Regions from separate parts of the Labrys sedimenti genome, predicted to be linked through region 1. Evidence: riboswitches for the same ligand, from Rfam matches in the RefSeq annotation. Region 1 holds a riboswitch; each other region holds the start of a gene.
What was found. A riboswitch is a leader RNA that binds a small molecule or an ion and turns the genes downstream of it on or off. The one in region 1 is predicted to bind cobalamin.

Region 1 (3,202 bases):
TTGGGGAGCGCGACCTTCGTCATTGCCGGGCTTGATCCGGCAATCCAGCTGCGAACCCGATTGCGCTGGTGGCTTCCGGATAGCCGGATCAAGCCCGGCTATGACAAACTGGAACGCTCCCCACCTGAATGGACTATGGGGACGCTAGGCCACGCTGCGCAGGCGGACGCCGTCGCCACCGAGCGCGGCTTCCATGGCGTTGCGATACCACTCGACGAACTGCATTACGCCGCCCTCGTGCTCGGGCGCGTAGGGGCCGGGCGTGTAGACGGGCGAGGAGACGCCGAGCTGGTTCTCCTCGACGATCTGGCGGTCCTGGTCGTTGGTCATCTGCCAGACATGGGTGAGTTCATCGAGGTCGTAGTCGACGCCCTCGACGGCATCCTTGTGTACCAGCCATTTGGTGGTGACCTGGGTTTCCCTCGGCCCGATCGGAAGCACGCGGAAGCTGACCGCATGGTCGCCCAGCACGTGGTTCCAGGTGGTGGGGTAGTGGAAGAGCAGGAGGGCGCCGATATTACCTTCCTCGATCGTCGGGCTGAGCGGTCGCTGTACGGCCGGCTTGCCGGACATCGTGTAGCTGACGGCATTGCGCAGCAGCGGCATGCGCGCCATGCGGAACTGGCCGTCACCGGAAATGCTGAAAGTGCTGGGCAGGCCGGCTTCCTCGCAGCGTCGCCAATGCTGGCCGATGAGCGGATCCTTGTCGGCACCCTGCACGCCCGTCACCGTCGGGGCCTCGGGGAAGGTGCGGCAAAGCTCGGGATGGTTGCCCGCGCAATGATAGCACTCGCGGTTGTTCTCCCAGACCAGCTTCCAATTGCCTTTTTCGACGATGGTGCTTTCGAAGGCGACCTTGGCGTTCTTCAGGCCATGCGGAGCCAGATAGGGCATGGTGCCGGCCCGGAAGGTCTCGAAATCGGGCGCCTCCTTGGCGAGGCAGATCCAGATATAGCCGGCCACGCTCTCGCAATGGACAGGCTTGAGCCCGTATTGCGTCGCGTCGAAGCCCGGCCCCATGTCGCGGGCGAACAGCAGGCGGCCGTCGAGTTCGTAGGTCCATTGATGATAGGGGCAGACCAGCTTGGCGACGCTGCCGCTTGCCGCTGCGCACAGGCGCGATCCGCGGTGCCGGCAGGAATTGTGAAAGGCGCGGATGGCGCCGTCGCCGGAGCGCAGCACGATCACCGGATAGTCGCCGACCTGGAGGGTGAAATAGCTGCCCGGCTTGCCAAGCTCGCAGTCATGGCCGGCGAACAGCCATTCGCGATACCAGATGTTTTCCATATCCAGCCGGAAGAACTCGGGGTCAGTGTAGAATTTGCCTTCGAGCGTGGTGCCCGGATGGTGGGCCCGGAGGCGGCCCAGCATGTCCTGATGCGCAGTCATGTCAAAATCCCGCGTGACAACCAATGCATTGACTTGGCAGCGGGATGGGAAAGCGGATCGGAGCTCTGCGCCGATGCGATGGCACAGCCGAACCTCCTTCCGGAACGCCCACCGCGTCCGTCGGTTTTCATCGGGGCTGGTTTCCGGGCTCAGGAGCGGCCTTTCGGCCCGACCGCGACGCCTTCCCAGGTCTTCCCGACCCAGTGGCACGTGCCGCGATCTTCTCCTCTACCGTTGCGGGGGCAGCGCCGGATTTGGACCGGCTTCCCAATTCTCCGGGCCGCCTTGGGAGCGGACCGGCACCTCGAATGAGGATTAGAATACATCGAGTCGGCGCGCGGACTAGAGGTGATGCGACGGATGATGGTGTGTTCAGGACATTGTTATCGAGGGTTTTAGGAGGGCAGGTCGGGAAGGGGATAGCGAATGTCCGTCATTCCCCGCATGCCTGCTAAAGAATGTACATATCTCAAGGCTTCAAGGTGAGGCGCGCTGATCCTTCCCCGACTTCGGGGAAGGTGGCGATGCGAAGCATCGACAGAAGGGGGAGAGTGGCGCAGACCAGGCTCGAAAATAGCGAGCTTGCGCCGCTCTACCCCACCCGAGCCGGCTTTGCCGGCCCACCCTCCCCGAAGTCGGGGAGGGATGGTCGCGCACTGCCTTGAAGGCTCGAGATGGGCATCTCCCTGCTCGCTTCGGGAATGATAGAGCACCAAATCCCTGCGCCTTCTCCTCGAAAGCGTGTCTTCAATCCCAGCTCAGCGCGCCGCCGTTCTGGTATTCGATGACGCGCGTCTCGAAGAAGTTCTTCTCCTTCTTCAAGTCCATCGCTTCGCTCATCCAGGGGAAGGGGTTCTCGATATCAGGGAACACCGGCATGAGGCCGAGCTGGGCGCAGCGCCTGTTGGCGATGAAATGCATATATTGTTCGCAGGACACCGCGTTGAGGCCGAGAAATCCGCGCGGCATGGTGTCCCGGCCATAGGCGGCCTCCAGTTCTGCAGCTTCGCGGATCATCTGCTGGAGATCGGCCTGGAAGGTGAGGGTCCACAGATGCGGATTCTCGATCTTGATCTGATTGATCACGTCGATGCCGAAGTTCAGATGGATGCTCTCGTCGCGCAGGATGTATTGATACTGCTCGGCGATCCCCACCATCTTGTTGCGCCGGCCGAGCGAGAGGATCTGAGCAAAGCCTGTATAGAACCACATGCCCTCGAAGATCACGTAGAAGGCGACGAGATCGCGCAGGAAGGCCTGGTCGGCGTCCGGCGTGCCGGTCTTGAAGTCGGGATCGTCGAGATGCTGGGTGTGCTTGAGGGCCCAAGCCGCCTTGTCGGTGATCGAGGGAACCTCGCGATACATGTTGAAGAGTTCGCCCTCGTCGAGCCCGAGGCTCTCGACGATATATTGGAAGGTGTGGGTGTGCACCGCCTCCTCGAAGGCCTGGCGCAGCAGATATTGCCGGCATTCGGGGTTGGTGAGGTGGCGGTAGATCGCCAGCACGATATTGTTGGCGACCAGGCTCTCGGAGGCGGCGAAGAAACCGAGATTGCGCTTGAGCATGCGCCGCTCGTCCTCGGTCAGGCCGTCACGCGACTTCCACAGCGCGATGTCGGCCTGCATCGAGACCTCGGTCGGCATCCAGTGGTTGTTGCAGCCGGCGAGATATTTCTCCCACGCCCATTTGTATTTGAGCGGCAGGAGTTGGTTCACGTCGGCGCGGGCATTGATCATCCGCTTCTCGTCGACCGTGACGCGGCCGCCCTTGCGGTCGATCGCGCCAAGGCCGCTCGCATCCGCTGCGCTCTGC
Region 2 (3,202 bases), on a different contig from region 1:
ATTCAAGAGACTTGAATTCATGTCAAGTTACTTGAATGGCGGTTTCAGGGATTCTTGAAACGCCGACGGCGGAGAGCTTTGAAGAGGCTAGAGAAGAAACGCTTCTGTCATCCCCGGCGGGGCCAGAGGCCCCGGGAAGGGGAACCAGAGCCAGGGGCTCCGTTTTGCCCCTGGATTCCCTTCCCGCCGCCTGCGGCGGCGCCGGGAATGACAGAAGCGTCTTATTTGCTCCTCGAGGTTTCCTCAGAAAGTGGCAGGCGTGTTGACCCAGAAGATGCTGGCGCGCTCCGTTCCGGTGTTGCGATACCAGTGCGGCAGTTCCGACTTGAACACGAAGGTGTCGCCGACGGAGAGCTTGAAGGTGCGCTCGCCGACCATCAGCTCCACGGTTCCGGCCAGCACATAGCCGACCTCCTCGCCCTGATGCTGGATCGGCCCGGCGCTCTCGCCGCCGGCTTCGATGTGGTGAATGTTGCACTGAAGGAGATGGCCGGAGGAATAGGGGATCACCCGTTCCAGCGAAATGCCTTCGCCGCGCCGGAGTGGGTCCAGCGAGATCAGCGGGCGCGTGCCGGCGCGAAAGACGATGCCCTCCTCGCTGTCCGTCTCCTCGAACATCCAGCCGATATTGGTGCCCAGCACTTCGACCAGGCGGTGCAGCATGGGCAGGGAAGGGGAGGCCTTGCCATTCTCGATCTTGGACAGGAGGCTTTCCGAGCAGTCCGCGGCCGTCGCCAGGGCCTTCAGCGTCAGCCCCCTTGTCTGCCGCGCCAGGCGAAGGCGCGTGCCGAGGCGCACCGGATTGGCCTGTTCCAGGGGATCGGGCTGATCGCCGGCGCGTCGTTTGAGGTCGATCTTGTTCATTGCGCGATTGCCAGGATGCTTGATTGCCCGAGAGCCTAGCCGACGATTCTAGGCCACAAGCCCGCACCCTGTCCACTTCGCCGCCGGCCGACTGGCATCGACGTCCCGGATGGCTGGGCAGCCGCCACCTCCCATGCTACATCCGCAAGACCTTCGGTGCCCGCTTGCGGGAGAATCGGGAACGCGGTTCGAAGCCGCGACGTGCCCAACGCTGTAAGGGGGACTATCCGGGCAGGTTTCAGGCCACTCGCTCTGCGGGGAAGGCGTCCGGATGGGTGGATCCCAAGTCAGAAGACCGGCCGGAGGCGATAGATCGGCGTGCGCGGACGGCGCGGCGATTGCCATCGTAAGGGGAACAGCGATGGAGCCTTCCAAGCAGGCGCTTGCGCCTTCGGGTCCGTTTTCGCCGGCCGAACGCGAAGCCGTCTATCGCGCCATCTTCACCAGGCGGGATGTCCGCAGCCAGTTCAGTTCGCAACCCGTGCCGGACGACGTCCTCGCCCGCATCTTGCTCGCCGGGCATCACGCCCCCTCGGTCGGCTTCATGCAGCCCTGGAGCTTCCTGGTGCTGCGCTGCCCCGAGACCCGCCACAAGGTGCAGGCCCTTTTCGAAGAGGCCAATGCCGAGGCGGTGGCGATGTTCTCGCCTGAGAGGCAGGCGCAATATCGTTCGCTGAAGCTGGAAGGCATCGTCGATGCCCCGGTCAATCTGTGCATTACCTGCGATCCCGACCGGGCCGGACCCGTGGTGCTCGGCCGCACCCATGACATGGCCATGGACCGCTACTCCACCGTCTGCGCGGTGCAGAACATCTGGCTTGCGGCACGGGCCGAGGGCGTCGGGGTCGGCTGGGTCAGTATCGTCGATCCCATGCGCCTGCGCGAGGCGCTGGGCATTCCCGAACGCGTGGTGCCGGTCGCCTATCTATGTCTTGGCTATGTGCACGAAGCCTATGCCCGGCCGGAGCTGGAGGTGAAGGGCTGGCGCCAGCGTTTGCCACCGGAGGCCGTACTGAGCTTCGATAGCTGGGACGGGCGGCAGCCCGACCATCCCTTGCTCGCCGCCATGCGGGCCGCTATGGGAGATGCAGCTTCATAGAGCAAAGCGCAAAATGCTTTGGAGTGGCCGGCGCAGATAAGCGCCGTCCCGATCGGATGACACGGGCGATGGATTTCCTGCGTAAGAATGCGATCTGGATCATCGCGCTGCTGATCGCCAGCCTGGTTCTGCTGGAGGGGCCGAGGGCGATCCTGATCGGGGCTTTCGCGGCCGTTGTAGTCGGCCTGTTCTGGCTTTTGCGTGGCAAGGCCCGCAAGCCGGCGGCTGCCCGCCGGCTCGAGGCCGGGCCGAAGGTGGTTCCCCTCCCGCTCGACCGCGGCGCCGATACCGTCCGCCCGCAGGCGCTCGAGCGCGTTTCTCTCAAGACCATCGACGATCCCAGGCTTGCCGCCGTCGTCCTGATGATCCAGCTCGTGCGCACCAATGGTCTGCTGACCCAGGCCGAACGGAACACGATCCTCGCGCTGATGGCGGACCCTCTCGGTATCGACGACCGCGAGCGTGTCTATGAGCAAGCCCTGCTGCTGACGGACCGGGGCCGGGTGTTCACGCCGGTCGCCGAGGAATTGGTGCCGCTTTTCCGCGCCCGCCTGTCCCTGTCCGAGCGCCAGCAACTCGTCGACATGCTGGGCAAGGTCGCCAATGCCTATGGCGAGGCCAGCGATTTGCAGCGCGAGGCGATCGTCCGGCTGAAGCGGCACCTTCTGGCGCCGGATGCCGCGGCCGGGCGCTCGCTCAATTGAAGTAGAAGGCGTAGCTCGCGACGTCGCCGCCGAAGATGCGGGTGGCCTGTCCCCAGGCCTCGGCGTCCATCACCTTGCCATCGTCGAGGTAGGGCAGGGCGCCCGGGCCGGTGATCCACAGCACCAGGTCGAAATTGCCGGGCTGCTCGAAGACCCTGGCGAGATTGACGCCCTTGGTGAAACGCCAATGCGGCATCAGCAACTTGCCGTCCAGCACCTGCTCGACCTGGCCGAGCAGCGCAAGCCATGAGTCGATACGCTCCTGCGTTACTTCGAGGGAGGGCAGGACGCCACTCTTCTGCCGCGGGCCGGGCAGCCATTCGTGATCGTCGTCGGTCTCCTTGCCGATCAGCGCCCAGGTCTCACGGTTGAGCCGGATTACCGTCTTGAAATGGCCGCGGACTTCCAGCCACATCGCCTTGTCGGCCACCGGCCAGTCGATGGTATGCACCAGGCTGATCAGGTCGGCGATGGCGTCGGTGTCGCGCTTGCTGGTGCCGAACAGCGTCATGCCCAATCCGTCGCCGTCTTCAGC
Region 3 (3,202 bases), on a different contig from region 1:
TGCCAGGGCGAGGTCGCTGTCGGTCAGCGAGGCGAACACGATCGCGCCGGGAGCCTGGTCGAGATCGACGGCGGCCTCGCTGGCATCGAGCGAACGCGTATCGGCCGGCAGCAGATGCATCAGACTATCCTTGCGGTATCAGCATGGCCCAAGTTCAGCATGGCCCAAGTGACGTAAGCGATACGGAATTGTCATTCCCGGCCGTATCCTCACAAGCTTTGCTTGTGAGTGGCAGCGAGGGGAAGGGAATCCAGGGCTGTCGAACTCGCCGGGGATGACAGTTCTGCTTCATCACTGCCCGATGCTATCACCCCTCCAGCGTCTTGCGGATGCCGGCCTGGTCGATGCCCTTCTCGCCGATGATGACGAGGCGGCTCGAACGGGTTTCCTCCGGCGCCCAGGCGCGGTCGAAATGCTGCGAGAAGCGGGCGCCGACGCCCTGGACCAGCAGGCGCATCGGCTTGCCGTCGACGGCGACGAAGCCCTTGATGCGCAAGATATCATGCTCCTCGGCCGCCGCCTTCAGCTTGCGCACCAGGGCATCGGCATCGAGGATGGCCGGCAGGTCGACCACGAAGGTGTCGAAATCGTCGTGGTCGTGCTCGGCCTCGTGGTCGTGATGGGAGGGCCGGGCCTCCAGGTCGTTCTCGGCCGCGGCCCCGAGCCCGAGCAGCACGGCCGCGTCGATGCGGCCCTCGGAGGTGCGCACCACCTTGACGGCGCGCGGCACGGTCTTCTCGATGTCCTTCTCCACGCTGTCGGCCTCGCCGGCGGAGAGGAGATCGGCCTTGTTGAGCACGACGAGGTCGGCGCAGAGGAGCTGGTCCTCATAGACCTCCTCAAGCGGATTGTCGTGATCGAGGGAAGCGTCGCCCTCGGCCTGGCGCTTGAGCTCTTCCGGGTCATCGGCGAAGCGGCCGGCCGCGACCGCCGCGCCGTCGACAACGGCGATGACGCCGTCGACGGTGACGCGCGAACGGATCGCCGGCCAGTTGAAGGCCTTGACCAGCGGCTTGGGCAGAGCGAGGCCGGAGGTCTCGATCACGATGTGCTCGGGCGCGTTCGGGCGTGCCAGCAGCGTCTCCAGCGCCGGCACGAAATCGTCGGCCACGGTGCAGCAGATGCAGCCATTGGCGAGCTCGACGATGGCGTCTTCCGGGCAGCTCTCGATGCCGCAGGACTTCAGGATGTCGCCGTCGACGCCGACATCGCCGAATTCGTTGACGATCAACGCCAGCCTGCGGCCGTTGGCGGTGGCCAGCAGGTTGCGGATCAGCGTGGTCTTGCCGGCCCCGAGAAAGCCGGTGACGATGGTGCAGGGAACTTTCGCGGTCTCTGATCTTACAGGGGCGTTCATTCGGCGGCGTCCTTGAGGGTTGGCAGGGGTGGGATGCGCGCGATCATGCTGCGCTTGAAGACGTCGGGACGGCCGCGCCAGGGCATCAGGCCATCGCTGGAATGGGCAAGGAGATCGATCCCGGTGAGGATGTCGGGGCCGCTCTCGGCAGTGAGATCGCCGAAGACATAGGTCCAGGTACCGGGCGCCGACAAAGCCACCGTGCAGGAACGCTTGCAATTGCCCAGGCACTCGACCGGCTGCAGCTCGACGCTTTCGGGCAGCATGCCGGCGAGAGCGTCGCGCAGCCGGGCGCCCTGGCGCGGCGCCTCGGGGGCATCGCCCTCGCGCCTGCAGGTCACGCAGACGAGCAGCCGGACTGGGAGAGTTGTTTCTGGCATCGGCCCTGTTCATCGCCGCCGGAGCGGATGGAGGGCGCGGGACCGACGGCATGGCCGGCGATCGTCCGGGAAGACGGAACCGGCCTCCGAGGCGCCCCGCCCGGACCGGTGACAACAGTACGACCGGCAGGTCTCCTGGCTCGCGGCTCATCGCCCCCCGCCGCCTTCCCGGTTGCCCAGTGGCCTCAAGGCGGGACGCTTGCCGCTTACAGTTGCGGGGGCAGCCGCGGCTTTGGCATCCAGGACAGCCCTCAACCGGGCCCCCTTCATCCGCACCGCATTCCCTCTTCTCTCTTAACGAGAGACCGATCGCAGCTGACATAAGGGGTGCGCGGGCGTGCTTGTCAATGTTCCCGCTTCCAAACCACGCGCAAAATCCGGCATAAAGGCCGACGATATCGCCACATCAGCGAGGCTGCCATGCCCGAAGAGAAGCCACCGGCACCGCCGACCGAGCCGGAGAAGATCGACGTCATCTTCCGCGGCGGTTCGGTGACGGCCATCGGCGTCGTGCTTGCCTTCTCGCTCGGCTTCCTCAACAACTGGGCCTCGCAGCCGGGAACCTGGATCCCGGAGGACCTGGCAGCCGTCTTTCTTATCGGGGGCGGCATCATCTTCCAGGTCTGGGCGCTGGCCGGCATGCTTTCGCCCACTTCGCTGCAGGGGCTGGTCTATCGCCGTATCGTCCGCATCTTCCTGACCGGCCTCATCCTCGTCTCGGTGGGCGTTCTCGTCGCCATCGCCGGCGATGCACTCGGCTACAGCCGGATCTGGTTCAAGCAATAGGCCAAGGCCCCTTCGCAACTGGCAGCCGCGTTTCTCGACGGTTTCCAGACTGCACAAACTCTCACGTCTGCGTTACCCGTCACCCCAGCGCCATGATTGCCGCCACAATTTGGCCTTCCCGCAATCGCCCACCAGAAGGCCGACGCCGATGGGCCCGGACCTTCTGCCCGGCATCAGCCGCTGGAAGGCCTGCCCATGGTTGCCATCACCGTCAATTCGACCACCCACCAGCTCGACATCGAGCCCGAGACCCCTCTGCTCTGGGTCCTGCGCGATGAACTCGGCCTCACCGGTACCAAGTTCGGCTGCGGCATCGCCCAATGCGGCGCCTGCACCGTCCATGTGAACGGCGCCGCCATCCGCTCCTGCCAGACCCAGATCGGTGACGTCGACGGTGCCACCATCACCACGATCGAGGGCTTGTCGGCAGACGGCAAGCATCCGGTCCAGCAGGCCTGGCTGGCCGAGGACGTTCCGCAATGCGGCTATTGCCAGTCGGGCCAGATCATGGCCGCCGTCGCCTTCCTGAAGGATACGCCCGCGCCCACCGATGCGGATATCGACAACGGCATCACCAATATCTGCCGCTGCGGCACCTATCCGCGCATCCGCGCCGCCATCCATCGCGCCGCCGAACTGATGAAGGGGTGAGGCCATGAACGCGATCGACCGTACCTCG
Region 4 (3,202 bases), on a different contig from region 1:
ACGACATAGGCACGCCGGACGGAGATGCCGAGGGATGCTGCCGACTCCGTGCCGAAGGTGAAGGCATCGAGCGCGCGCGCATGCCAGAGGCAGACCAGCAGCCCCATGGCCGTGACCGGCAGGGCAAGCCAGACATCCGGCCAGCGCACCCCCGAAAGATTGCCGAGCAGCCAGAACATGATGCCCCGCGCCTGTTCGGCATTGGCCGCCTTGGTGACGATGAAGGAGGTCAGGGCGTTGAAGAGCTGGGACCCGGCGACGCCGGCCAGGATCACCGCGCCGGTGCCGCGGCCCGAGCGCATTGCCAGCAGGGCGACGAAACCGAAGGCCACCAACGCGCCCAGAAAAGCACCGAGCGGCATGCTTAGAAATCCTGCACCGATGCCGAGAATGGCGACCCCGACCGCGCCCGTCGAGGCGCCGGCCGAGATGCCGAGCACATAGGGATCGGCCAGGACATTGCGCAGCAGGGACTGCAGCACGACGCCCGACAGCGCCAGGGCCGCGCCGCAGCAGGCCGCGACGACCGCGCGGCTCAGCCTGTAGTTCCACACGATGCCTTCATCAATGCGATCGAGGGCGTAGCCGGCGCCCCACAGACGGTTGGCCGCCGTCTTGGCCACCACGTCCATCGGAATGGCCGTCTCGCCGATGGCGGCGCCCAGCCAGAGCGCCAGGACGAGCACGGCCAGGGCCAGCAGCCCGATCGCCAGCAATCGTGTGACGGGGCGATTCATCTCAGCGCTTCAGGCCAAAACGCTGGACGGCATCGGCGAGCATCTCGATGCCGTCGACGACGCGTACGCTCGGCTGCATGGCCTGGACGTCCATTTCCACGACATGGCCCTGCTTGACCGCCGGCATCAGGCTCACCACCGGATCGGTCTTGAGGAAATTGAGCTTGACGGCGATGTCGTCGGCCGGATAGCGGCGACGATCCATCCGGCCGGCGACGATGATGGTGGGGTCGGCCTTGGCGATGGTCTCCCAGCCGACGCTCGGCCACTCCTCCTCGCTCTCCACGACGTTCCGGACACCGAGCACGGACATGATATAGCCCGGCACGCTGTTCTTGCCGGCCATGTACGGATCGACATCGACCTTGGCGCTCGAGAACCAGAAGGCAGCGGAGACCTTGCCGTCGCCGGCAGCGATCTTGCGGCGGGCGGCTTCCTCGCGTGCCTTGAGGTCCGCGACGACCTTCGCCCCGCGCTCCTGCACGTCGAAGATCTCGGCGAGTTCCCTGATCTCCTGATAGACCAGATCCATGGTGAAGAGGGTACCGCGCGTGCCGTCGCCACCGCCGGAATTGTCCTTGCCGACGCAATCGGCGGGCGAAACATAGGTCTGGATACCCAGTTCCTCGAACTGCTCTGGCTTGCCGACGATGCCGCTGGGCCCGACATGCCATTGGAACTGGGCCGTCACGAGCTCCGGCTTCTTGCCGATCACGCTTTCGAAGCTCGGATCATTGTCGGCCAGGCGCGGAATCTTGGCATTGGCCTCCTCGTATCCGGGCAGTACGGGGCCGAACCAGACCGCCGTCCCGGCCACCTTGTCGGCAAGACCGAGCAGATAGAGGACCTCCGTGCTGCTCTGCCCCACGGAAACGACGCGGCGCGGCGCATGATCGAAGGTGACGGTGCGGCCGCAATTGGCGAGCTTGAGGGGATATTTCGTTGCCTGCGCCGCCGCCGGATCGATACCCGGCGTCAGGCTGAAGCCGGCGGCAAGCGCGACGGCAAAGCCGAACCAGCGGGCCTTATTCCTTGAAAAGGTCATGATGTTCTCTCGTTCGCGATGGAAATGACCGTCTTCGGCGCGGCCGAAGACGGGTAAACGGCCTCAGGCCAGGGCGTGGCAGAGGGTTCGACGACGCGAAGCGGAGGGAACAGGCGGGCGACAGCCCGGACGTGCGGGAAGATAGGTCACAATGTCTCCTGTTCCGGGCATCCCCGCCCGTGACATGGGATTGATCGAGATGACGGCAGGTTTCCTGGCTCGCGGACGTCGACCTTGCATCTGCCTTCCCATGGGAGACCCACAGTGGCATGGCGCCTTTCGCGCCAGGAGGATGCTCGGCAATCCGCCTACAGTTGCGGGGGCAGCCACGGCATGGGCTTTTAAGGAAGCCGAACCGTGTTCCCTATTACTCCCGACGGACTTGCATCCGACGGGAACCGTCAACGCCACAGTTACCGGGGTGTCGCCAGCGCGGTCAAGCGAATATGCAAAGCATGCATCGGCCGATGCCGGGCGCTGCCTTCCTGCTTCAGCCCGCGTCTGTCGCCGCCTGTACGCGGCAGGCCAGGAACCCCTGTTCAATCACGTCCCTGGGCAGATTGCGGCCGATGAAGACCAGGCGGCTCCGGCGCTCCTCCTCGGGCTTCCAGGGGCGCTGATGGTCGCCTTCGAGCAGCATGTGCACGCTCTGGACAACGAAGCGCTGGGGATCGCCGTCAAAGGCGACAATCCCCTTCATGCGCAGCATGTCGGTGCCGAATTGCTGCACGATCATGTCGAGCCAGGGCATGAACCTGCCGGGGTCGAGCGGCTCGCGGGACACCAGGGCGAAGCTGCCGACATGATCGTCATGCTCGTGCTCGTGGAAGCCCTCGAGGAAATCGGGCTCGGCTTCGAGGATGCGGTCGAGGTCAAAGGCGCCGCGGCCGAGCACCTTGTCGAGCGCGATGTCGCAACGGCGGGTCTGGTGGAGGGTGGCTGTGGGATTGATGCGACGGATCCGCTTCACCACCCGGTCGAGTTCCTCCGCCGTGACCAGATCAATCTTGTTGAGCAGGATCGTATCGGCGAAGGCGAGCTGCTCCTGGGCCTCATGCGCGGTCTCGATTTCGCCGAGCAAATGCCGGGCGTCGACCACGGTGACGATCGAATCGAGCCGGACCCTGGCGCGCACGTCATCGTCGACGAAGAAGGTCTGGGCGACCGGCGCGGGATCGGCCAGCCCGGTCGTCTCGATCAGGATGGCATCGAAGCGGTCGCGCCGGCGCATCAGGCCCTCGATGATGCGGATCAGATCGCCGCGCACCGTGCAGCAGATGCAGCCATTGTTCATCTCGAAGATTTCCTCGTCGGTATCGACGACGAGATCGTTGTCGATGCCGACTTCACCGAACTCATTGACGATGACGGCATATTTCCTGCCATGGCTCTCGGTCAGGATCCGGTTGAGAAGCGTGGT

Region 2: linked by a shared signal. The riboswitch ahead of bluB (5,6-dimethylbenzimidazole synthase) and the one ahead of U1R88_RS00725 (aromatic ring-hydroxylating oxygenase subunit alpha) in region 1 are both predicted to bind cobalamin.
Region 3: linked by a shared signal. The riboswitch ahead of U1R88_RS06890 (DUF1636 domain-containing protein) and the one ahead of U1R88_RS00725 (aromatic ring-hydroxylating oxygenase subunit alpha) in region 1 are both predicted to bind cobalamin.
Region 4: linked by a shared signal. The riboswitch ahead of U1R88_RS10170 (ABC transporter substrate-binding protein) and the one ahead of U1R88_RS00725 (aromatic ring-hydroxylating oxygenase subunit alpha) in region 1 are both predicted to bind cobalamin.

The regions. Positions count from the first base shown of each region.
Region 1 covers NZ_JAXOUF010000001.1:150,534-153,735, forward strand. Annotated here, with positions in the region: gene U1R88_RS00725 (aromatic ring-hydroxylating oxygenase subunit alpha) at 145-1,389, opposite strand; cobalamin riboswitch at 1,507-1,711, opposite strand; gene U1R88_RS00730 (ribonucleotide-diphosphate reductase subunit beta) at 2,137-3,202, opposite strand, start outside.
Region 2 covers NZ_JAXOUF010000002.1:344,310-347,511, forward strand. Annotated here, with positions in the region: gene U1R88_RS08065 (cupin domain-containing protein) at 244-864, opposite strand; cobalamin riboswitch at 1,002-1,182, shown strand; gene bluB (5,6-dimethylbenzimidazole synthase) at 1,226-1,963, shown strand; gene U1R88_RS08075 (TerB family tellurite resistance protein) at 2,032-2,667, shown strand; gene U1R88_RS08080 (hypothetical protein) at 2,660-3,202, opposite strand, start outside.
Region 3 covers NZ_JAXOUF010000002.1:105,078-108,279, reverse strand. Annotated here, with positions in the region: partial or broken gene U1R88_RS06900 (hypothetical protein) at 1-120, opposite strand, end outside; gene cobW (cobalamin biosynthesis protein CobW) at 308-1,357, opposite strand; gene U1R88_RS06890 (DUF1636 domain-containing protein) at 1,354-1,737, opposite strand; cobalamin riboswitch at 1,846-2,062, opposite strand; gene U1R88_RS06885 (hypothetical protein) at 2,158-2,523, shown strand; gene U1R88_RS06880 ((2Fe-2S)-binding protein) at 2,719-3,174, shown strand; gene U1R88_RS06875 (xanthine dehydrogenase family protein molybdopterin-binding subunit) at 3,179-3,202, shown strand, end outside.
Region 4 covers NZ_JAXOUF010000002.1:804,795-807,996, reverse strand. Annotated here, with positions in the region: gene U1R88_RS10175 (FecCD family ABC transporter permease) at 1-737, opposite strand, end outside; gene U1R88_RS10170 (ABC transporter substrate-binding protein) at 739-1,782, opposite strand; cobalamin riboswitch at 1,970-2,200, opposite strand; gene U1R88_RS10165 (CobW family GTP-binding protein) at 2,273-3,202, opposite strand, start outside.